Regions from separate parts of the Peribacillus sp. NPDC101480 genome, predicted to be linked through region 2. Evidence: riboswitches for the same ligand, from Rfam matches in the RefSeq annotation. Region 2 holds a riboswitch; each other region holds the start of a gene.
What was found. A riboswitch is a leader RNA that binds a small molecule or an ion and turns the genes downstream of it on or off. The one in region 2 is predicted to bind thiamine pyrophosphate.
Positions count from the first base shown of each region.

Region 1: it holds a riboswitch for thiamine pyrophosphate, as region 2 does, so the genes downstream of both, tenA (thiaminase II) here and thiC (phosphomethylpyrimidine synthase ThiC) in region 2, are expected to answer to the same signal.
Region 3: it holds a riboswitch for thiamine pyrophosphate, as region 2 does, so the genes downstream of both, tenA (thiaminase II) here and thiC (phosphomethylpyrimidine synthase ThiC) in region 2, are expected to answer to the same signal.

Region 1 covers NZ_JBNNSB010000002.1:246,063-254,389, reverse strand. The annotation lists gene ACQKMF_RS08830 (protein kinase domain-containing protein) at 1-233, opposite strand, end outside; gene ACQKMF_RS08825 (hypothetical protein) at 626-808, shown strand; gene ACQKMF_RS08820 (flavin reductase family protein) at 875-1,018, shown strand; TPP riboswitch at 1,507-1,636, shown strand; gene tenA (thiaminase II) at 1,771-2,454, shown strand; gene ACQKMF_RS08810 (ECF transporter S component) at 2,469-3,053, shown strand; gene ACQKMF_RS08805 (ABC transporter ATP-binding protein) at 3,066-4,529, shown strand; gene ACQKMF_RS08800 (energy-coupling factor transporter transmembrane component T family protein) at 4,530-5,306, shown strand; gene ACQKMF_RS08795 (DUF561 domain-containing protein) at 5,347-5,958, shown strand; gene thiO (glycine oxidase ThiO) at 5,960-7,084, shown strand; gene thiS (sulfur carrier protein ThiS) at 7,099-7,302, shown strand; gene ACQKMF_RS08780 (thiazole synthase) at 7,305-8,072, shown strand; gene ACQKMF_RS08775 (thiazole biosynthesis adenylyltransferase ThiF) at 8,069-8,327, shown strand, end outside.
Region 2 covers NZ_JBNNSB010000001.1:32,805-41,131, forward strand. The annotation lists gene ACQKMF_RS00270 (sensor histidine kinase) at 1-713, opposite strand, end outside; gene ACQKMF_RS00275 (glycerophosphodiester phosphodiesterase) at 1,167-2,087, shown strand; gene ACQKMF_RS00280 (zinc-dependent alcohol dehydrogenase) at 2,241-3,380, shown strand; gene ACQKMF_RS00285 (hypothetical protein) at 3,722-4,174, shown strand; gene ACQKMF_RS00290 (histidine phosphatase family protein) at 4,401-4,934, shown strand; gene ACQKMF_RS00295 (HAD family hydrolase) at 5,070-5,858, shown strand; TPP riboswitch at 5,974-6,088, shown strand; gene thiC (phosphomethylpyrimidine synthase ThiC) at 6,224-8,002, shown strand; partial or broken gene ACQKMF_RS00305 (DUF3231 family protein) at 8,294-8,327, opposite strand, start outside.
Region 3 covers NZ_JBNNSB010000004.1:199,706-208,032, forward strand. The annotation lists gene thiM (hydroxyethylthiazole kinase) at 1-492, opposite strand, end outside; gene thiD (bifunctional hydroxymethylpyrimidine kinase/phosphomethylpyrimidine kinase) at 489-1,295, opposite strand; gene thiW (energy coupling factor transporter S component ThiW) at 1,264-1,785, opposite strand; gene tenA (thiaminase II) at 1,801-2,490, opposite strand; TPP riboswitch at 2,580-2,685, opposite strand; SAM riboswitch class I at 2,843-2,947, shown strand; gene ACQKMF_RS15295 (Fur-regulated basic protein FbpA) at 3,123-3,311, shown strand; gene ACQKMF_RS15300 (Spo0E family sporulation regulatory protein-aspartic acid phosphatase) at 3,565-3,759, shown strand; gene ACQKMF_RS15305 (N-acetyltransferase family protein) at 3,828-4,334, opposite strand; gene ACQKMF_RS15310 (GDSL-type esterase/lipase family protein) at 4,556-5,257, shown strand; gene ACQKMF_RS15315 (ABC transporter ATP-binding protein) at 5,300-7,117, opposite strand; gene ACQKMF_RS15320 (DinB family protein) at 7,322-7,804, shown strand; gene ACQKMF_RS15325 (M15 family metallopeptidase) at 7,873-8,327, shown strand, end outside.

The DNA.
Region 1 (8,327 bases), on a different contig from region 2:
CCCTCATGTGAAAATTTCTCGTGAAATTTGGGGATGTTTTTGTGGTTTAACATTCGTAAAATGGAAATTTCATTTTCAAACTGCTTCAGCTCTTTTTTGCTGCGGCGTTTACTTTTCCGGAGCTGCTTGATCACTATATTTTCTTTTTTTTTCAAATCATTGCAAAGATAAATAATACCGTAGCTTCCTGTTCCGATTACAGCTTTTACCTCGTAACGGTAATTCAAAACCACTCCTTTTTTTAAAGGTATATCCACGAAAAATTGGTAGAATTTTCTAAATGTACGCAAAATTGAAACTTTCCTCACCACTTTCATCTATTCAAGTCAAGAACAAAAAAGTCCGTTAGTAATTAAGCTGGAAATATGAATGAACATGGATAGTTTAACACTGATTTTTGATAATGCGGTAATGAAAGTCATTTCTTCGGGGAATTCTTTTGATAGTTCACAATTATAAATTTTTCCTGTAATTTCACATTATGAAATTATATGGTTTTTAAAAATATTAAGTTTACTATAATGAATTCATAATAAAAGAGTAGGATGTGATGAGGTGGATGGGCGCGAGTTGAGAAGTTGCTTTGGGAAATCCCTAACCGGCGTCACAATAGTGAGCTGGTTTGATGGAAAGTTCAAAAGGGGAATACTGTGAATTCTTTTCCTTCGGTTTCCTTGGATCCACCGCTTGCTTTAGTATTCATAAAGAAGCAAAAGCCTGCACTAGCATGAAAGATAAATCTTTTACCATTAATATTTTGTCGGATGAACAGGAAGCCATTGCATGGCAATTTGCGGGCAGCAAATAGGAAACGCTTGAAACCGACTGGGATAACAAGGGAATTTCCCCAAAAATAAATGGAAGTGTTGCCTGGATGGAATGCAAATCATGGAGAGAGTATGATGCTGGTGATCATGTATTGTTCATCGGTGAAATCCAGGAGTTACATTCCGAATATTTGGAAGCGCTTACTTTTTATCGAGGGAAAATGGGGTCTGCTAAACAGTTTGTAAAATAAGGGGATTCTAATGGGCATTAAAACCGGGGAAGAATATATTAATAGAATTAAATCAAGGAAACCGGAATTATGGCAGCTATGATAAACTACAGATCGAGCAAAATATTAAAACTAAAAGCAACATCGAATGTATAATATTGTTTTTTAGAGAATAAAAGAATTCACGAGTAAAGCAGCAGAAATCCCAAGAAAAATCAATTTCACGAGTAAAGCAGCTGAATTCACGAGTAAACCTGCCAAATTCACGAGTAAAGCAGCTGAATTCACGAGTAAACCGGCCAAATTCACGAGTAAAACAGTAGAATTCACGAGGAAATTACGTAATGAAACCCATTGATTAAAGTGCCGTTAAACTGCCGGGTAAATGGTGTATATGCAAGATTGAAAGGTTAGTAACCCTAAATCATTAAGTTGAAAACTTTTTCTAATACGTTTGACAATTGGATTTATCGTGTTAATATAAAGGCAAATGAAATTTAATATACAATTTGTACCACTAGGGGTGCTTTATAGGTGAAAGTTGATTTTTACCGCAGAAGCTGAGATTAAAGTATGACTTTAAGACCCTTAGAACCTGATCTGGTTTATACCAGCGTAGGGAAGTGGGGTCTGGAACAATACGTTTCTGTATTATTTCAAGTACAACCACTTTCTTTACGTTTAAGAAAGTGGTTTTTTGTTTGCAAAAAAAGGGGTGATAAAAGTTTTTTTCCGTAACATTGATTAAAAAAAATAATTTGGAGGTAATGGTCATGAAATTTTCAGAGGAAATTCGTCAGGAAGTGGATCACATTTGGGAAGCTAGCTTTAATCACCCGTTTGTTGCAGGAATAGGAGATGGCACTTTGCCATTGGAGTGTTTCCGTTTCTATGTTATGCAAGATTCCTATTATTTATCTCATTTTGCTAGGGTTCAAGCTTTAGGAGCAGTTAAAGCTACTGATTTACATACAACAAGCAGGCTTGCCGGCCATGCACAAGGAACATATGAAGCGGAGTTGAAGCTTCATGAGAATTTTTCTGAGAGATTAGGGATCACAAAAGAAGAACGGGATAATTTCAAACCAGCCCCGACCGCTTATGCTTATACTTCCCATATGTATCGTGCGGCTTATTCGGGACATTTAGGAGATGTTATTGCAGCTATCTTGCCGTGTTACTGGCTTTATTATGAAATAGGTGAAAAGCTGCAAGGGTGCATGCCGGAGGAGCCGATTTATCAAGAATGGATAGCGGCTTACGGAGGGGAGTGGTTCCGCACTTTGGTGGAAGAACAAATTGCGAGGCTTGATGAGATTGCTGAAAAAGTGACAGACGAAGATAAGGAAAGAATGAAAGAGCATTTTATCCTCAGCAGCCAATATGAATACTCATTTTGGGAAATGGCTTATCGTTTAGAGACATGGCCTGTGCATAAGGAAACACTAGAAGTATAAAGGGGAATGAAACAATGAAAAAAGGTTTGAAATTAACGGACATATTGGTCACGATCGTGATTGCGGTAGCATTTGGAATCGTTTATATCCTTTGGGGTTCGATTTATTATTCAGTTAAACCGTTAGGATTACATCTGGATCAACTTATTTATGGAATGTGGTTTATAGCTGGCCCCGTCGCCTTCTTAATTTTACGGAAACCGGGTGTGGCACTTTTGGCGGAGATAGCTGCAGCTTCCGGGGAGTTCTTCCTTGGTTCACCATGGGGGCTGACCGTACTGTTATATGGGGTGGTACAAGGTTTGTTCGCGGAACTGGTGTTCATGGCTTTCAAATATAAAAAATTCAATATGCCGGTGGCCGTTTTAGCTGCGATAGCTTCCTGCCTGGCATCAGTTATTATGGATTTTGCATACGGGGAAATAGGTGCGCTTTCAACTTGGAATCTATCGTTATTCATGATAGCGAGGTTTGTGGGTTCCATATTCTTTGCAGGTGTGACCGCTTATTATCTAGTTAAAGTCCTGGAAGCAACAGGAGTAACAAATCTTGTGCGTCCGGTTTCAAATAAAGATTATGCAGAACTGGATCAAAAGTAGAGGTTGAGGGCCATGGAACCAATCGTTTCTGTTGAAAAGTTAAGAATGAAATATCCCGGTGATGAATCTTTGATATTCAAGGACCTATCATTAACGTTTGATCAAGGAGAAAAAGTGCTATTGTTGGGGCCATCAGGTTGTGGTAAGTCGACCCTTTTACAAGTGTTAAGCGGATTGATTCCGAATTCCATCGAAGTACCGATGAAAGCGGAAAAATTGAAATGCCCTTCTTCGTGGGGGTATGTTTTTCAAGATCCTGATAGTCAGTTTTGCATGCCATTTGCCGATGAGGAAATTGCCTTCGTCCTTGAGAATCTTTCCGTCCCTAAAGAAGAAATGAAAGAGAAGATTCAAAATCATTTCCGTAAAGTAGGATTGAACCTGGGCCATACAAGTATTGAAACATTATCAGGCGGGATGAAACAGCGTCTGGCAATCGCTTCAGTATTGGCCCTTGAACCAGAAGTGATATTTTTAGATGAGCCAACCGCCATGCTTGATCCGGAAGGAACGAAAGAAATCTGGGAATTGCTGAAGGAAGTCGGACGAGACAAAACGGTTATTATCGTCGAGCATAAAATTGACCATGTTTTAGAATTCATCGAACGAATCGTGCTTTTTAACGATGATGGTCAAATCATAGCTGATGGTCCAAGAGACACCATTCTTTCACTATATAAAAATGAAATGAAGGAATATGGAATTTGGTTCCCAGGTGTTTGGGGTGAATATATACAGAATTATGCACCGATTCGGGAACACCCATTTACAGATGATTCACCTCTTATGAATGTGCAAGGCTTTAGCGGTTTTCGAAATAAAGAGGAAAAAATCAAGGTTGACGAGCTGAAGGTCCATTCAGGTGAATGGATTGTAATCAGGGGTGAAAATGGCGCGGGGAAGAGTACACTTTTGCATGCACTGATGCAGTTCATAAAAACGAATGGTAAGTATGAATTATTGGGAACACCGATTAAAAAGGTGAAAAATCCAACGGATCATATGACGTTTGTCTTTCAAAATCCTGAGTTTCAGTTCGTTGCAAATACTGTATATGAAGAGATTGCTTATTCATTGCGAATTGATAAAAGGCCGCAACAAGAAATAGATGAGAGAGTCCGCTCATTGCTTAAAGTGTTCCGCCTGGAGGCACATCGGGATAAACACCCGTTTCAATTATCAATGGGTCAAAAGCGTCGCTTAAGCGTAGCCGCCTCAATCGTAATAGACAAAAAAATCATTCTCCTGGATGAGCCAACCTTTGGCCAAGATTCGAAAAATACCTTTGCATTACTGGAATGGTTTGAGGAATATCGAAGGCGTGGAATAACAGTGATCATGGTAACTCATGATGATCATATTTCAAAAAACTTTGCAACCAGGATCTGGACGGTTAAGGATGGAAACGTAATAAGTGATGAAAACATTGTGCAATCAGGATTTGTGGAGACCAAAGTTAAAAGGAGTGTCATGTAGATGAATGATTCAAATGCAGAAACATGGCTCCATAGAATTAATCCAAGCCTTAAACTTGGTGTACTGATTGTGTTATGCATCGTGGCGTTATTCATTCATGACCTGAATTATATGATGAATATCACCATTGGCGTATTACTTTTGTTTTTGTTTTTTACCGGGCATTCGATAAAACGCATCTTACTTTTGTCGATTCCCTTTTGTTTCATTTTTATCTCCACCTCTTCTGCAATGATATTATTCGGGCAAGGTGAGACGCTTTGGTTTGAGTGGGGCCTTATATCGATTACTGAAGAAAGTTTCATTAGGGGATTACTGGTAGGCTTTCGAGCTTTGTTCTTTGCGGTCCTTGGCTTAACTTTTTCCTTAACTACGAGGCCAGTGAACTTGTTTTATTCGTTAATGCAGCAAGTTAAGCTTAAACCGAAATATGCCTATAGTTTCATGGCGGCATTAAGGCTGATTCCCATCATGATGGAGGAGTTCCAAACGATACGAAATGCGATGAAGGTACGCGGCTTCGAAAGGGGAAAAGGGATAAAAGCGTTATATTTTAAAATGAAAGCCTATTCCATCCCGTTGTTATCCGGAAGCATAAGACGTGCTCACCGAATCGCGGTTGCGATGGAAGCAAAGCGATTTACAGACACACGAGAACGAACATTCTATTATGAGTTTGGGTTTTCAAAAAAGGACCATGGTTTCATTTTGTATTTTATCATCCTGTTGTTGGCCGGCTTTTATCTGTCGATTCAATTCCCGTTAGTTTCTATTTGATTTTATGAGATTGTAACTTTACTTGTTAGGAGTCCTTAGTATGAATGCACATGAATTGCATATTATTTCTACTGGGAAACAGCCAATTGAAAAGTTTGTGGAAATCGCTTCAATCATTCAGGAACATGTTGATTTCTTTTATCTAAGGGAAAAGCATATGACTGCATCGGAACTTTATCGAGCAGTGACCCTGCTACATGATAATAAGATCCCGCTTTCTAAGATCATCATTAATGATCGGGTGGATGTAGCTTGGGTACACAAAGTATTTGGTGTGCAATTGGCTTTTCATAGTTTAGATGCGGGAGTCGTAAAAGGAGCTTTTCCAGGGATGAATGTTGGCTGTTCGATCCATTCCATGGATGAAGCGAATGCCGCATTCAGCAAAGGGGCCGATTACGCGATATATGGACATGTTTTTGAAACGGATTCAAAAATCGGCCTTCCTCCTAGGGGAGTTGAGGAGCTTCATGCAATCTCAAGAAATGTCAATCTTCCGATAATTGCGATAGGCGGAATAACACCTTTCAATTGCCAAATCGTGCTGGATGCGGGGGCACGTGGAATTGCGGTCATGTCAGGGGTTCTTGAAGCTGAAAATCCGATTGAAGCCGTTAAAGAATATGCGAAGTCTTTGGGAAAGGAGACATAAGATGAATTCCATATATGATGCAATCATTGTTGGGGGAGGAGTAATAGGTGGATCCATTGCTTTTCAATTAGCCAAACGAGGTAAAAAGGTCCTTTTATTGGAAAAAGATAGACTTGCCAGCAAAGCATCCAGTGCTGCAGCCGGGATGTTAGGGGCACAAGCCGAGTTGGATGCTGATAACCCGCTTTTTACATTGGCAAGCCGAAGCAGGGGGATGTTTCCTGCACTGGCGGAAGAATTAAAAGACATAAGTGGAATAGACATCGAATTAGTGAACAAGGGCATGTTCAAGGTGGCGCTAACGAATGATCAGGTAGCCGAGTTGAAGAACATGATTAGAGCCCAGCAAGATGCGGGACTTGAGGCTGAATGGCTATCGACTGCCGAAATAAGGAAAACGGAACCGCTTCTTTCGGATGAGATTAAAGGAGCCATGTTCATTCCTAAGGATGGACAAGTTTCAGCCACTAGGCTGTCGCTCGCTTTTACTGAATCTGCCGCTGCCCTTGGTGTAGATATAAAGGAATTTGTTCATGTCTCCGATTTGGTTACTGAAAACGGATGTGTAACGGGAGTGGTGACGAACATAGGTGCATTTTCAAGTGAAAATGTCATCGTGGCAGGTGGGGCTTGGAGTGCTTTCCTCCTTGAAAAATCAGGGATGAAACTCGACAGTTATCCTGTAAAGGGAGAGTGCTTTTCCGTCCTGACCGATCGTCCATTGCTTGAAAAAACGGTCTTCTCGCATGGCTGCTATCTTGTGCCCAAAGTAGGCGGAAGAATCATTGTCGGGGCAACGGTTAAGGCGGGCACTTTCGATCAAAAGGTAAGTCTTGACGGGATTTCTACTTTAATAGAAAGAGCAACGCAATTGCTTCCGGCGATTAAAGGGACCGAATTGGAAAAGACCTGGGCAGGTATACGCCCACAAACTGGGGACGGCTTGCCATACTTTGGTGAACATCCGGCATGCAAAGGACTTTTCATTGCAACGGGGCACTACAGGAATGGCATCCTGCTTTCTCCAATTACAGGTGTACTTATAGCGGATATTTTAGAAGGGAAGACAAATCCCGAATGGTCCGCTTTTCGATTGGATCGTTCGATACAGACCCTTTTTTCTTAATGGAGGTGGATGAATTGGAATTGGTCATTAACGGCGAAAAAATACGGATTCCTGCCGATGAATCAACAGTTACAGGGCTTTTGCAACACTTTAATTTACATCAAAAAGTAGTGATTGTTGAATTGAATGATGAAATATTAGCAAAAGAAAGTTTAAGTGAAACACTTTTGTCAAATGGAGACAAGGTAGAGATTGTACATTTTGTAGGAGGCGGATGATTATGTTAAAGATTGGTTCGTATGAATTTTCTTCAAGATTACTATTAGGTACTGGAAAATATCCAAATTTCGATGTTCAAAAGCAATCAGTAGAGGTTTCGGGGACGGAAATATTAACATTTGCGGTCCGGAGAATGAACATTTTTGAAGCCAGCCAGCCCAATTTTTTAGAAAAGCTTGATTTGAAAAAGTACACACTCCTTCCCAATACAGCAGGAGCTAAAACAGCCAAGGAAGCAGTACGCATAGCCCATCTAGCAAAGGCATCTGGCTTATGTGACATGATTAAGGTAGAAGTCATTGGCTGTCAAAAAACTTTGCTGCCTGATCCGATTGAAACATTGAAAGCTGCTGAAGAATTAGTGAAACTCGGATTCACCGTATTACCTTATACTTCGGATGATGTGTTGCTCGCTAAACTCCTGGAAGAAGTGGGGTGCCATGCAATCATGCCTGGAGCTTCACCAATTGGCTCTGGTCAGGGCATTATAAACCCATTGAACTTACGCTTCATCATGGAACAATCTGAGGTTCCGGTAATTGTTGATGCAGGGATTGGAACTCCCTCCGATGCGGTTATCGCCATGGAATTAGGGGCGGATGGCGTATTGCTTAACACTGCTGTTTCGGGAGCAAAAGACCCCGTCAAAATGTCGAAAGCAATGAAACTTGCCATTGAGGCAGGTCGATTGGGGTATGAAGCAGGAAGAATCGAAAAAAATGATTACGCGATAGCAAGCAGTCCAGTTGAAGGATTGAGCATTGGATGAGTGAACGTTATTCACGTCAAGAACTTTTTGGCCCTATTGGAGCAGAAGGGCAAATGAAAATTCGCAAAAAGCACGTTTTGGTGATTGGAGCGGGTGCTCTCGGTACGGGAACTGCGGAAGGTCTTGTACGAGCCGGAATTGGGAAACTCACCATTGTTGACAGGGATTATGTAGAGTGGAGCAACCTTCAAAGACAACAGCTTTATTGTGAAGAAGATGCACAAAAAAGAATACCGAAAGCAGTGGCAGCAAAGA
Region 2 (8,327 bases):
TCCGTAAGCATGGTCTGTACATAAAATTTTTCCGTTTCATTCAGTTCCTTCTCTTGATCTAATAACTGGGCAAACCCTTTAACGACTGTAATCGGATTACGTATCTCATGTGCAATGGTGGCAGCTAGCTGTCCGACTGAGTTCAATTGTTTGGCCTGCTGTATTTCCTTGTGGAATGCATTAGTGGATTCCATCCTATTATTGGTGCCTATGAACACGAATACCAATATGATTTGAATGGCGATGAAATTAAGCGTGTTGCCGAAACTATCCAAAGCGACATATTCATAAGTGTATTGAAGATCCGTTTTTGAAATGATCATGATGGAAGCGGGACCTAATATGATATTTAAAGTGGCCACAACATAAAACCCGATTTTATCAAAGAGAAAAATGGGAAACAAGGGTGCTATAGCAAATAAAGAAAGCATGATTGCTGTATCTGGAAATATCAAAAATTTGCTATATAAATAAACAGTAATTAAGAAAATGAATAGGGTCTTATAAAAATTGACTTCTGTTTTTAAGAAAAATAACAGAGAAATTATCATCCCCGATATTAAAATGACCTGTAATGTCATCTCGTAGGGATTATCTTTCCAACTTATAGGTGATACAGAAATCCCAACTAATAGTAAAAAGGATATCATTGCCATGAATGCTTTCAGTATAAATCGGTGTTTGTTTTGATAATATTGATAATTTTTTAACATAATTCCCCTTAGGATTAATATTCTGTTTGTTTAATAGTAATATGATACTAGTTTTTTGTAAATCAGAAAAAGATAGATTTTGTATTGATAGTCTTTGTATCTATATTTTAGAAAAGACCATACTCCAGGCATGGGTCGGGTGGAATTCAGTACCTGAAGGTCAGGGCAAGGAGTTAAGGGGCAATTCTGTACAGGTCCTCTTGGTATGTCAACATTGGAATATCTGATCTAATATCTGGAATTTATCGGCTTTGAGTTTGATTTAATATGGGTCTGGAAGGCTTAAAGTGTCAATGAAACGGTTAATCAGGTAGAAAAAACTACATGAATGCCTTGTATTTGATAGGTTATTTTAACCATTTTAGATAATATATTATTTCTTTACATTATATTTGCTGTAAGTTCACAATCCCCTTCTAAAATGATGGTAATAGTAGGAGGGAGAGAGGGAAAATGAAAACGAATATAAAGAAATTCAGTTTTTGTATGATGAGTGCGGCTTTTATATGGCAGGCTACTTCCATCGGGACCCTAGCTGCAAATGGAAATCATACCAATTCATCTATTTATGAGAAGAAAATCGTGAATATTGCACATCGGGGAGCTTCTGGTTATGCACCTGAACATACCATTCCAGCTTATCAAATGGGAGAACAAATGAAAGGCGACTACATAGAAATCGATCTTCAAATGACCAAGGATGGTAGATTGATAGCAATGCATGATGAAAAGGTGGATCGTACAACGAATGGTACTGGTCTGGTGAAGGATTTAACGCTGACAGAAATCAAGAAACTGGATGCCGGTACATGGTTCAATGAAAAATATCCGCAATTGGCAAAAGAGGTATATGAAGGGTTAACGGTTCCCACTCTTGAAGAAGTCTTTAAGAAGTTCGGAAAGCAGGCCAATTACTATATCGAAACAAAGTCTCCTGAAGTATATCCGGGAATGGAAGAAGAACTTCTGCAGGTTCTGGAAGAATATAAAATGGTGGATTCAAAAGGCCGAACCAAGAATGTATTAATTCAATCGTTCAGTAAAGAAAGCCTTATGAAGGTTCATGACATGAATCCAAAGTTACCTCTTGTGCAACTTTTTTCTTATAAGAACCCAGCAACCATTTCCGATGAAGAATTGGAGTCCATTAAGGAATATGCAATTGGCGTTGGGCCGAACTTCAATAAGGTGGACGGACAATATGTGAAGATGGTTCGCGACCATGACCTCCAATTCCATCCATATACAGTAAATGAAAGAGCGGATATGAAAAAGGCTCTTGAATGGGGTGCAACGGGGCTGTTTACGAATTATCCCGATGTATTCAACGAGGTACTAAGTGAGTATAAGCACAATAATAATGTTCCTAAATAATGGTTTCATAGGTGAGTCCCGGTTTCCGGGGCTTTTTTTGTCATCCTGGTGCAGCATGATGAAGAGATTCTTGGGAAATTAGATGTTCATAGGCTTAGTAGCCTTTTTTGACGGGTATATCAAATGTATAAAGAATATTTTAGGAGGTTGAATATGAAGGCTGTAACTTTTCAAGGAGCAAAAGATATACAGGTAAAACAAGTTGAAAATCCGAAACTTCAGCAAAAGGATGATATCATCGTCCGAGTGACTTCAACGGCTATTTGCGGGTCCGACCTCCATATATATCAGGGTGCTTTGCCGACGCATAAAGATTATGTCATTGGCCATGAACCGATGGGCATCGTCGAAGAAGTGGGTCCGGAAGTAACAAAGGTGAAAAAAGGGGACAGGGTTGTCCTGCCTTTCAACATTTCTTGTGGGCACTGTTATTACTGTGAACATGATATGGAGAGTCAATGTGATAATTCCAACCCCAATGAAGCGGTGGATACAAGCGGGTACTTTGGTTTTACGGAACGATATGGGAACTATCCAGGCGGGCAGGCAGAATATTTAAGGGTCCCATATGGAAACTTCATGCCGTTTGTCATCCCAGAGTCATGTGAACTTGAAGATGAAGCGCTTTTGTTCATGTCCGATGTGCTGCCAACCGCATATTGGAGTGTAGAGAACGCTGGCGTCAAGAAAGATGATACGGTAGTGGTATTGGGCTGTGGGCCGATTGGGTTGATGGCTCAGAAGTTCGCTTGGATGAAAGGAGCAAAAAGGGTCATTGCCATCGACAATCTTCCTTATAGACTCAATAAGGCTAAACAGATGAATAAGGTTGAGGCGTATAACTTCGATGAATATAACGATATGGGCAGCTACATTAAGGAAATCACTTCTGGCGGGGCAGATGTGGTCATAGATTGTGTAGGAATGGACGGCAAGAAATCAACGATAGAAGCGATTGAGCAAAAGCTGAAACTTCAGGGTGGAACGTTAAGTGCGATCGAGATTGCACTTAACGCCGTACGTAAATTCGGCACGATCCAACTGACTGGCGTATACGGATCCAAATATAATATGTTCCCATTAGGCAATTTATTTGAGCGGAACATTAATCTTAAAATGGGACAAGCACCGGTCATTCACTACATGCCCAAGCTTTTTGATAAGATCACGGCTGGAGAGTTCGACCCCACGGAAATCATATCCCATAAAGTCCCTCTAGAAAAAGCGAGTGAGGCTTATCAAATCTTTAACGATCACGAGGATGAATGTATTAAGGTGGTGCTAAAGCCATAATGTGAAGCTTATAAAAAGTCCAATGTCCTGAGCGGCATTGGACTTTTTAGTTGAGTTCATAAATCGATCAAAATTAATGGTGTATTATCGATAAACGTATAAATGAGGTATGAAATATGAATTTATAATTATGCCCGTGAACTGAGAAAATCAGGATTCGTGGCTTTCGTATCAGGGAAATCCTCGAAATATGACGATTGACCCTTCAGTGATGAAGGAGCGTATGAATTGAAAAAGAGTCGCTATAAAAATAAGATGCAAGTGAACTTGAATAAGGGTTTTTGGTAATGAAATGTACTATTTTTATTATATAATGATAGTGTCAAAAGGAGGACGTACAGATGGTATATAATTCGGCAACAGAACTTTGTGAAGGGTTTGGGTATCCGCCTGTTCATGTTAAATTGACGATAGAGATCGTCGATAAGAGATTGGGACCTGTAAAGGCGGAAGCAGAGATTGCCATCAAGCCTGTTAAGTCAAAGGAATATCTGGAAGTATTGGTGGAGGAATTGGAATCGGATCATATCTTTGCTGATGAAAATGGCAGTATCTATGGCAGCTTCGGCATCGATCAAAGCATCCAGATATATGATGAAGTCCTGACTACCATTCCGTTCGATGAGTTGATCGGAAATGAAAATTGGAAAGAGACAGTTGAGGAATCCATCACTGTAGAGAAGCTTAGGGAACAACTGGGGAAATCTCTCAATGATTATCAATTCAGTGATTTGAGCGGGAAATATAAATTCAGGAAAAGATGTACGATAACAGAACTACAATTCATAGATTAAACGATAAATGGAGAAGGCGAGATGCTTTCTCTTTTTTCGATGCTATCATAATTAAACGCTGGATCTTTAAAAACTTTTAAATATATACACAGTGTCAAGGAGAGTTCAGTAAGGTTTTAATGGTTTTAACATACTTTTTTTTATAGTTTTACATAGGGTAATATATTGATAAGGGCTGTTTACAAGAAAAAGAAACGTATATTTTAAAAGATAAAAAGGAGAAGATATGAAAATTGGTTTGGTACGGCATTTTAAGGTGGCACATGAATTTCCTACTGGGAGATCAGTGACGGCGGATGATATGAAGCAATGGTTTAAGGACTATGATGCAGCGGATATTATTTATGGAACGACTTTATTTGGCGCGGAGGAATGGGAGGAGTGTTATTGCAGTGATATGTCGAGAGCTGTCAAGACAGCGGAACATATCTATCCAGGTCCGGTTCACCGGATGGAGGAGCTGCGGGAAATACCTTCCCCGCCTCTTAAAGGAAGGGTAAAGCTGCCATTCATCCTTTGGGCTATCTGGATTCGCTGCTGCTCGGTGTTAAACAAGCAGACAAGGGCGGAAATTAAGATCGCAGAGCGAAGGATCAATAAAGTATTGGATGAAGTCTTTGCAAAGGGGGAAAGGGATGTTTTGATCGTGAGTCATGCCGCCCTCATGGTATATATGAGGAAAGAGCTGATCCGACGGGGGTTCACCGGTCCCAAATTCAAGATTGCCAGTAATGGAAAGCTGTATGTATTTGAAAGATGATAAGTGGATAAGAGTTTCCCACTAGAAAAGGTAAGTCATTTTCCGAATAGTTATTCTTTTTTTATTGGTTGTGGTTTATTATTGTAATAGTGTAATTTTTACGAATTCAATAATAGGGAAAGAGGGGTGGACATTTTGCTGAAGGCAGTTTTTTTTGATTTAGATGATACATTACTATGGGATCAGAAAAGTGTAAAAGAGGCTTTTGTGGCCACATGTGAAGTGGCCAAGGAGAAATATGATCTGAATGTCGAGGATTTTGAAGAAGCTGTGCGAAAGGAAGCGCGTGAGCTTTATTCTTCTTACGATACATATGCATTCACCCAAATGATCGGAATCAACCCATTTGAGGGGCTATGGGGAAATTTTCAGGATGATCATGATGAATTCAGGAAGATGGCCGGGATTGCACCGGCTTATCGGAAAGAAGCGTGGACGAGAGGGTTATTGGCATTAGGGATCGATGACCCGGAATTTGGACTTGAACTGGCAGAACGTTTCCCTGCGGAGAGACGCAAAAAGCCATTTATCTATGAAGAAACATTCCGTGTTCTGGATGAATTAAAAGGGAAGTATAAGTTGCTATTGCTTACGAACGGATCTCCTGAGCTGCAAAATACGAAACTTGAAATTACGCCTGAACTGGTTCCTTATTTCGACCAAATCGTGATTTCAGGCGCATTTGGAAGAGGTAAACCGGATGCCTCCATTTTTGAGCATGCTTTGGGGATCATGGAGCTTGATAAGGATGAAGTATTGATGGTCGGCGATAATTTAATGACGGATATCCTTGGAGCATCACGGGTAGGCATAAAGTCGGTTTGGATAAATCGCCATGATAAGGAACGGAATGAAGTGATTCCAACCTATGAAATCAAGCATTTAGAGGAGCTTTACCCTATCCTTGAGAGCCTTGGAAATTAATTAACGGCTCTTCTTCAAATAATAAATTTTGATAGTTGTAATGAAAATATTAGGTCTTTCAAATTATTTACAGAATGAAAAGGGTGAGATATAGTTACCCTGTAATCAATTAAATTATTCAGACTAGGGGTGTCCAATAAAAGTTGGGCTGAGAGAGAAGCGCTTAAGCTTCTTAACCCTCAGGACCTGATCTGGTTCATACCAGCGTGGGGAAGTTAGAATCTACTAAACAATGACATTTCAATTGGTCATTTCTGTAGCCATACTAACGTTAGCCAGGTCTTAAATATGAGATCTGGCTTTTTCGTGCGAAATGGATTGGATTTTGTCCTTTTTAAATGAACTTAAAAAGGAGAAATGAAATCATGATGAGTAATTCAGTAAATGACATGAACGTTTCAATTATGTCCAGTTTTGCCGGGAGTAAAAAAGTGTATGTTGAGGGATCTAGACCCGATATTAGGGTGCCCATGCGTGAAATTAAGCTAAGTCCGACTACAGGTTCTTTCGGCGAAGAGGAGAATCCGCCTTTACGAGTATATGACACAAGCGGCTTTTATACGGATTCAGAATATCCCATTGATATTCATAAAGGTCTTGCCCCGATTAGACGCAGCTGGGTTCTGGAAAGGGAAGATGTTGAAGAGTATGAAGGGCGTGAAATAAAGCCCGAAGATAACGGGTATAAAAAAGAGTCACAAACGAAAGCAGAAATTTTTCCGGGATTGAAAAGAAAACCATTGCGTGCAGCGAAAGGGCAAAACGTAACCCAGCTCCATTATGCCCGAAAAGGTATCATAACTCCTGAGATGGAATTCATCTCGATCAGGGAAAATGTAGCCCCTGATTTTGTAAGAGATGAGGTAGCTAGCGGGAGGGCGATCATTCCGGCAAATATTAACCATCCTGAAAGTGAGCCCATGATCATTGGACGTAATTTTCATGTGAAAATAAATGCGAATATTGGAAATTCCGCTGTTAGTTCATCGATTGAAGCAGAAGTGGAGAAAATGACTTGGGCTACACGTTGGGGTGCAGACAACATAATGGATCTTTCCACCGGTAAGAATATTCACACGACCCGGGAATGGATTATCAGGAATTCTCCTGTGCCAGTTGGGACGGTTCCGATATATCAAGCATTGGAAAAAGTGAATGGAGTCGCGGAAGATTTAAATTGGGAAGTTTTCCGGGATACATTAATTGAGCAGGCTGAGCAAGGTGTGGATTACTTCACGATACACGCCGGAGTGCTTTTGCGATACATTCCCATGACAGCAAAGCGAGTTACGGGAATCGTTTCCCGGGGGGGCTCCATCATGGCACAATGGTGCTTGGCCCACCACCAAGAAAGTTTTCTCTATACTCACTTTGAAGAGATTTGTGAAATCATGAAGGCGTATGATGTCTCTTTCTCATTAGGTGACGGCCTCCGTCCTGGCTCCATTGCAGATGCAAACGATGAGGCTCAATTTGCTGAATTGGAAACACTTGGGGAACTGACGAAGATTGCTTGGAAGCACGATGTTCAAGTCATGGTGGAGGGACCCGGTCACGTACCGATGCATTTGATTAAAGAAAATATGGATAAGCAGCTGGAAGTCTGTCAAGAAGCACCATTCTATACCCTGGGACCATTGACAACGGATATAGCTCCTGGATACGATCATATCACTTCTGCGATTGGTGCTGCCATGATTGGATGGTTTGGAACGGCCATGCTTTGTTATGTGACACCGAAAGAGCATTTGGGGCTTCCGAATAAAGAGGATGTTCGTGTAGGGGTCATTACTTATAAAATTGCAGCCCACGCAGCTGATCTTGCTAAAGGCCATCCCCAGGCACGAAAACGGGATGATGCCCTTTCGAAGGCTAGATTCGAATTCCGTTGGAGAGATCAATTCAATCTTTCCCTCGATCCTGAAAGGGCAGTTGAATATCACGATGAAACACTACCGGCTGAAGGTGCCAAGACAGCCCATTTCTGTTCAATGTGCGGACCCAAATTCTGCAGTATGAGGATTTCTCAAGACATCCGTGATTTGGCGAAGGAAAAGGGTCTGGGCTTTGAGTCGGTAATCGATGAAGGTCTTAAAGAAAAAGCGAATGAATTTAGGAAAACGGACGGGGAAATCTATTTATGATTCCGATGAGAGGGAGAATTCGATGAATCGGGTAATCCAAATAAAAGTTGAAATGAAACAGTTGGAAACTCAATTGGAACAGCTGAAAAGGGAGCTGAACATTTTTCGCGAGAAGTGTAATCATGAATTTGTAAAAACTGATTATAGTCAACAATGCACAAAGTGCCACTTAATCGAAAGTCTGCAATGGTAATGATTCCTTAATCGTCCTTTCATTATCGGAATTAATCCCTTAATCATGTTGGGCATCCAATCACGATGTCAACATGATTAGGGGATATTTCATTATATTTACATTCTTGTTTTATTAATATGAAGAGGAGGA
Region 3 (8,327 bases), on a different contig from region 2:
CACGACGATGCAATTCAATTTATTTGCGGCTCGAGCAGCCAGCTCTGCATTGCTGACCGCAAGCTCCTCCGAATCCACCCCGCGAGTAACGGTATCCCCACCCATCAATGAAAGGATCTCACTTGCATTGCCGCGAATGATGTGGAAAGTAACCTTACTTAGGAGCTCTTTAACTTGCTCTGATCGATAGGCGGTGGCACCAACTCCCACCGGGTCCAAAATGACCGGGATATCCAGGTCATTTGCCGTCTTACCGGCAATCTCCATTGCTTCCAAGGCTTTATCATCGATCGTACCGAAATTCAGGACCAATGCATCCGCTAATTTGACCATATCCGCCACTTCTCTTGGGCTCGATGTCATCACTGGTGAACCACCGATGGCAAGGGTGGCATTTGCACAGTCGTTGACCGTAACAAAGTTGGTGATTTGGTGAACGAGTGGTTTTCTTTCTTTTACCTTCACGAATAAATCGGCTGCGGAAACCTTCATATTAAGTCACTCCGTTCTTTTTTTGAATATGAATGAAAATGATGGACAGGACCATGACCTTTACCGATTGAAAAACTATTGCGTATCGCTTCAGAAATATAAGTCTTGGCCTGTTCGATCGACTCTTGCAAGGGCAGTCCATTTGCCAGGTTTGATGTAATGGCGGATGATAGGGTACAGCCCGTACCATGAGTGTTTTTTGTATGTATGCGCTCTCCCTTGATCCAGTGGAAGTCAGTCCCATCATAATAAAGATCATTTGGATTTCCCGCTGCATGGCCCCCTTTAAGTAAAACGGCTTTGGGACCCATTTCTTGTATTGAAATGCATGCCTTGTAGAAATCTTGTTTCGTCCGAATCGACATGCCAGTAAGCACTTCCGCTTCCGGTACATTTGGTGTTACAAGTGTTGCAAATGGAAGTAAGTCCATTTTTAAGGCGGAGACAGCCTTTTCGTCGAGCAAATGGTGGCCGCTTTTGGAAATCATGACAGGGTCAAGGATAACGATGGCAGGCATGAAGGTTTTAAGGGACGCAGCGACTGTTTCCACGATTTCTTTTGATCCAAGCATGCCTATTTTTACTGCATCGACAGGAATATCTTCAAATATAGCTGCAATTTGGTCCGATATGATAGCTGTTTCAATTGGCTGTACTGAACGGACTTCCATTGTATTTTGTGCGGTTACTGCTGTTATGGCAGACATTCCAAAGACCCCATGTGCAGAAAATGTTTTTAAATCCGCTTGTATTCCAGCACCGCCTCCTGAATCAGAGCCGGCGATGGTTAATGCTGTTTTCATAAAAAAACCCCTTCATATAATTATTTTTTAAAAGTATTTTAAGTAATATGAAAGCTAGAATCGCACCTGCGAATGAACTGAGCATAAAAGCCGGTAAAAAACCAAAAAGAGCAGCTTTTTCTCCTAATAGGAGGATGGCAAGTGGATAACAGGCCATGGAACCGAGAATGCCGGTCCCGATCACTTCACCTAAACAAGCGAATTTTAAGCTTTGTGTTTTTCGATAAAGGATGGCAGCCAAAAGTGCACCGATCATGCTCCCGGGAAAGGCGAATATTGAACCGGTACCAGAAATGTTTCTAATGATGGAAACTAGGAAAGCTTGTGTCACAGCATAAGCAGGCCCCAATAGAACGGCCGTGAGGACATTTGCCAGATGCTGAATAGGAAAGACCTTTGCAAATCCTGCAGGGATGAAAATAAATGAACTGGTCAGTGTCGTTATAGCCGTTATCATGGCAGTCAACGTCAGTTTCTTGATAGGATTCATCATCATGTCTGCGACCTACAGCGGCCAATCCTGCTCATTTTGAACCATATCCCAGAATAAATATTCATATCGGGAAGTAACCAAAAAGTGCTTTTCTAATCTAAGAAGTTCTTTTTCTGGCATGCCTTCCGTCAATTCTTCCAACAATGCGATCAGCCACTTGTGTGCTTCCCCGAATTCAGGTGATGAATAGGACCTTATCCAATCTGCGTAGCGATTGTTTTCCAATGCTGCTCCATTTTGTTCTTTTAATAGCAAACCTATTTCATAGTAATCCCAAGCGCAGGGCAGGAGACAGGCGATCAAGTCTGCCAATGTCCCATGCTGAGCTGCATTTAGCATGTAACCTGTATAGGCTAGAGTGGTGGGAGTAGGTTCTGTTTCTTCCAATTCCTTGGAACTGATCCCGAATTCGGAAGCATACTGCCGATGGATATCCATTTCCACTTGAAGGGTTTCATTTAAAATACTCGCAAACTTTGCCATGGTTTCGATGTTATGGGCTTTGATGACACCTAAAGCAAAGAGCTTGGAATAATCCATGAGATAGATATAGTCCTGCTTCATGTAATAGGCAAATTTCTTTTCAGGAAGCGTACCATTTCCAATTGCCTGGACAAAGGGATGTGAATGATTCCTTTTCCAAATCTCTTTTGCCCGTGCATGAAGTCTATCACTGAATGTTTCTGTTTTAATATTCTCCATTGTTCATCCTCCTTTAGAATGGTTCCCATAGATAATGAAAAACCCCGTTCCTGAATACGGAACGGGGTAGATGGATATAGTCTGTAAATGGACGATATCATCCACTTCCCTCCGCCGGTATGAGCCGGTTCAGGTTCAAAGGGTCCGGAAACTATTTCCATCTCAGTCTTAAAAAAGACTCCCCTAGTGGTGTGAATTGTATGTAATTACTGACATCATATCAGAAAGACAAGAAAATGCAACCCGTATTTGAAGAGGGAGCATGTAATGTCCAGAAAAAAAGGGAGAACCAGGTAATTGACTTTTGATAATTATTAGGGTAGAATCATTTCTACATCATTTATATATCGAATTCTTATCCAGAGAGGTGGAGGGACTTGGCCCAAAGAAACCTCGGCAGCGGACCCATTTTGGGAACTGTGCTAAATCCAACAAGCATATGCTTGGAAGATAAGAAGAGCCGTACGGACACAGTCAGCCTCTTCTTGAATTAGAAGGGGCTTTTATTTTTGGGAAATAACGTTTAGTGACATAATAGAAAAGGTATATATAATTTGGTGAAAATCAAACAAGTTGATAAAGTTAGCTAACTAGAAGCAGGCTCTAGGATGACTAGGAAAGGAGCCATTTACATGGCAGAATTATTTAAGAGGATTGAACAGAGGAAGGCAAAGCTCATTGAAGAGCTATTGGCCAATGGAGTATACAAAACCTCTGATGAAAGGCACCTTTATGATGCCCCATTAAAAGTGCTTGAAGATGAATATAAGATTGTTATAAATAGACCTAATAACGAGTCACCTTCTGAATGGATGACATAGTAAGCGATGGACTATATTTTGGGCTCTTGGATAAGGGATATGATGTAAGCATTCACAGTATACACTAGTGGATGCTTTTTTGCGTTTAATAGAAAATGACATAAAATATACATAATTAAAGAAAAAAGTAGGTGTTTTATCACATTTGACCTATAAAATAACACATTTTATTTCTGTAAAATAGTTGATTTTAACTAGTAGTTTAATTATGATGAAAGTGTAAAAAAATTGAATAAATGGGAGGTGGCATATAATGCCTTGCCGTAAAGTAACTATAGAAAGGGTAGAAGAAAAGAGACAGGAAATGATCAAATTGGCAGCAAGTTACGGCTTAACAAGTCTGCTTACTGTTCAGGCCAGTCAAGAATTGGATACGCTATTAAATGCGTTAGCAAGTAAAAGTGAGTCAGAATATTTTTCCCTCCAAAACGCATATCGGTATTTTTAAATTAGCCAATTCGACCTGTATTAATTTGAAAAAGCTACTGCTCAAGGCAATAGCTCTAAAAAATTATATTAAATATCGACACGTTTACCAAGAATGATCAAATCCCGCTCAATGCCATCCAGCTCGGCAACTTGAGGTAAATGTGCCCATTCTTCAAACCCGAATTTGGAAAAAAGCTTAAGGCTAGGTATATTGTGGGCGAAAATGAAACCCAATATAGTCTTAATACCTAATTTTGGACTCAATTCAATTGCCTTTTGAATCGAAATTTGTCCGATTCCTTTTCCCCGGAAATAATCATCAATATAAATGCTGATTTCGGCAGTGGAATTATATGCCGGTCGGCCATAGAAGGATTGAAAGCTTATCCATCCAGCAGTTTTCCCTTCTATAGTAATGATATATAGCGGTCTACTTTCTGAATGATGTTCCTCAAACCATTTAACCCTCGATTGGACGGATACAGGCTCCGTATCTGCCGTGACCATTCTTGAAGCAATTGTCGAATTATATATTTCAACAATTCTAGGTAAATCAGATAGTTCTGCCTCTCTAAACTCTATGAGCTCTTCCATGATGTAATCTCCTAACTATCATTTATTCAATCTCCAGAATGAAGGGTAATCCCGTTTTTTTGTTTAAGGGACGGTGAATTGACACCCAATCCATTGAAAGTTTTTTATTATCATACACTTTTTACTCTTTATCTGACAATTCCTTTTTTATGTTAAGTCTGCAGATTTTTTGGGTATGTAAAGGATTAAATACTTCTAGTAAAAAGGCAGAGGAGAACCAAATGAAAAAATTGTCAGTTTTTTTGATTATAGTACTGGTTATATGTTTTGTTGCATATGAATTTCAGGCCTCGGAGTCGGAAGATGTGCAAAGGGTGATGGCTTTTGGAGATTCGTTAACCTATGGAAAAGGGGATAAGGACGGAGAAGGATATATAGAAGGCCTGGAGGATGAATTGAATAACCCGGAATCGGAACAAAAAGTGAGTTTTTGGAATTACGGTATAAAAGGGCAGGAAACGGATGGGGTGATGAAACAGCTTGATGATTACCGCATTAAAACGAAACTTGATGAAGCCGATACTTTCATCGTTTATATCGGAACGAATGACTTGATCAATAGTAACGGCGGGGACTTGGAGAAAATAAGTGATCGAAAAATCAATGAGGGTAAACGGGAGTATATCAGCCATCTGAAAAAGATTACGTCAACACTCATAAAGGCAAACGATAAAGCTGATATTTTGGTAGTGGGACTATATAACCCAATTAAAGGAAATCAAAAACTTGAAAAGCATATTCGCGATTATAACCAGTCAATAAAGGGAATAGCGGATAAAGACAATAGGATGTTATTCATTCCTACGAATGATCTTTTTGAAGATAAAAAGAAATCAGAGTATTTCAGTGATAAGTTACATCCGAATGAAAAAGGGTATCAGCTCATTGCGAATCGGGTTTTGGAAAGTTATGATTTCAAATGAAAGCAAGAATGCACAGAAAGGCATTCTGTGCATTCTTGCTTTCTAGGAATTTAATATGGCTTTTAGTTGAGGGAACTGCAAGTCATGGAGCTGCTTGTATCTGCCATTGTTTTGCAATAACTGTTCATGTGTTCCTTTTTCATGAACCTGCCCTTTTTCCAGAACGATTATTTGATCGGCATCATGAATGGTCGATAAACGATGTGCAATCACAATTGAAGTCCGGTTTATCAATAAACGTGACAAAGCTTCCTGTATCAATTGCTCGGATTCTGTATCCAAGGCCGCCGTTGCTTCATCGAGAATGATGATTTGCGGATTTTTCAAAAGTGCCCTGGCAATGGCAATGCGCTGTTTTTGTCCGCCTGAAAGCTTGACTCCGCGCTCTCCAATTTGAGAATCATAACCATCAGGAAAGGCACTGATAAAGTCATGCGCATTTGCCGCTTTGGCGGATTCGATGATTTCATCATCTGTAGCATCAAGTTTTCCATACATGATGTTATCACGGATGGAACCGTTGAATAAAATGATATCCTGGGAGACAACTCCCATTTGTCCCCTTAATGATTTCAGTGATACATTTTTGATATCATGGCCATCCATTTTGATTGTTCCATCTTGCGGATCATAAAATCGGATCAAAAGGCTCGTGATGGTCGATTTTCCTGCACCAGAGGAGCCGACCAGAGCGGTTACTTGACCAGCTTTCATGGTCAGGTTTAAACTGCTGAGCACAGGAACATTCTCATCATAAGAAAAATTAACACTTTGAAATTCAATTTGCTTTTTTATGGAAGGGAGTTCAATGGCATTTCCCTTGTCACTTATTTCAGGTTGTGTTTCCAATATTTCAGTTATCCGCTCAAAGGCGGCGGCTGATTGCTGGACAATGCTGATGACACGGCTAAAATTGCGAACGGGACTCTGCAGCAACCTCAAATAGGCGAGGAAGGCCACGATTAATCCTATTGTGAATTCACCTTCCATCACTTGCCAAGCACCGAACACAATGACTGCTACAAGGCCGATATTGTTCAATAAATCAATAATCGGACCGAACATGGAACGTAGCCGAACGGACTTAATGTTTGCAGCCATATTTTCCTGATTACGCTCGGCAAACCGCCTTGATTCGAATTCTTCATTCGTAAAAGATTGAATGAGCCGCATTCCTGAAATGGAATCCTGTAACTGGTTGCTGACATCTCCTGCGGAATTTTGCACAGACCTAAATGACATCCTGATGCGTTTCCCGAATACCCTTGTGATATAGAACATGAAAGGGAATATAAAAAGAAGGACAATGGTCAGCTTCCAGTTAATGAAAAGCATATATACCGCCACGGCAATGAAAGTCACCGTGTCCGTCAAGACTTGGAGCATGCTCGAAGAGATGAGCTGCTGCAGTAAATTGACATCATTGGTCAACCGGGACATTAAGTCACCAGTTCGATTTTTGTCAAAGAATTTCATATCCAGTGTTTGAATGTGGTCATACATGCTATTCCGTATATCCATAATAGCTCTTTGACCGACCTTGGAAACGATATAGCTGTTAAAGTAGTTCAGTAACGCCAATAAGATGCTGGCACAAAGAATTCCTGTGCCAATCCAGATCAACAAATCATATCTTTTTTCGGGAATGACTTTATCAATCGTAAACTGCGTCAACTGGGGAATGGAGAACTCAAGCAATGAAATGAAAAGCATGATACATAATATCAAAGTGCAAAACTTCCATTTGAATGGTACCCGATTGAACATTTGTTTGAGCATCAACCATATGCTTCCTTTTGAAGGTATTGCATGCATGGAACTGCGGCCTTTGTGGCTGAATGGAATATGTCCTCCACTCATAGCGATCACTCCTATTTAGACTATCTATGATGAATTTTGAAAGTCATTTGAATTTTACCTTAATGACTATGATAGAGCTTTTCAAAAAATAGACAACTTTTAATCGGTTCGTTTCTGTCAAAAAGTATTATTATTTTACACATTCCTATATGAAATGGAATAATTAAAGGAGATTAGCGAGGCTTATAAGAGGAGATGCTAAAAATGAATGAAAATGAAAAAATCAGGGAAGAGCTTTTAAATGCGGTCAACGGACTATCGGATGAACAGCTGAACGCCCATCCTGAACCTGGACGATGGAGCATCATCCAGGTATTGGATCATTTATATTTAATGGAGAGGGCCATAACAAAGAGCATATCCGATAAATTGAAAAGCAACGATAGCATTCCTGCTGTGGATAAACCGATCGAGCTTACTTTAAATCGTGAAGTGAAGGTCCAGGCGCCGCCATTTGTCATTCCGTCAGAATCATACCAAACTTTGAGTGAAGTTAAGGAAAAGTTGTCCGAATCCCGAAAAGCTTTTGAACAGGTCGTTGATCATGCAAAGGAAATTGATCTCGAACAAAAGTCATTACCACATCCTTTGTTTAAAGATTTAAGCTTGAAGCAATGGATCCCGTTCGTGGGACTTCATGAAAAACGGCATTTATTGCAAATTGAAGAATTGAAAGCAAAGTTATAGAAGAAACTCATCCGTCTTGGTTGAGTTTTTCACTTTCAGACAGATATTCGTAAAGGAAGGATTTTTCAGTGAAAGCCACTTGGGTAAGGACATTTTTGGTATTGGGCTTTTTAGGATTGTTACTGGGGCTCTTGTTCAAGTATATGCTTCCTCCTGATCTGGATGAAATCGAACTGACTGACGAGCTGAATCCGATCGTCGCCGAAAAAAAGGACGAGCTCATTCAATTGGCTAATGACAAAGGCATCCCGGTTATCATTACGGCGGGGTTCCGGTCTTTAGCCGAGCAAAATGAACTCTATGAAAAGGGCAGATCAGACTCGGGCAACATCGTAACGAATGCAAGAGGTGGCGAATCGCTGCATAATTTCGGTTTGGCGATAGATTTTGCCCTCCTTAACAAACAAGGCGAGGCCATTTGGGATATGAGTTATGACGGCAACGATAATGGAAAGTCGGATTGGATGGAAGTCGTAACCATCGCTAAAGGGTTAGGTTTCGATTGGGGAGGGGATTGGGCAGG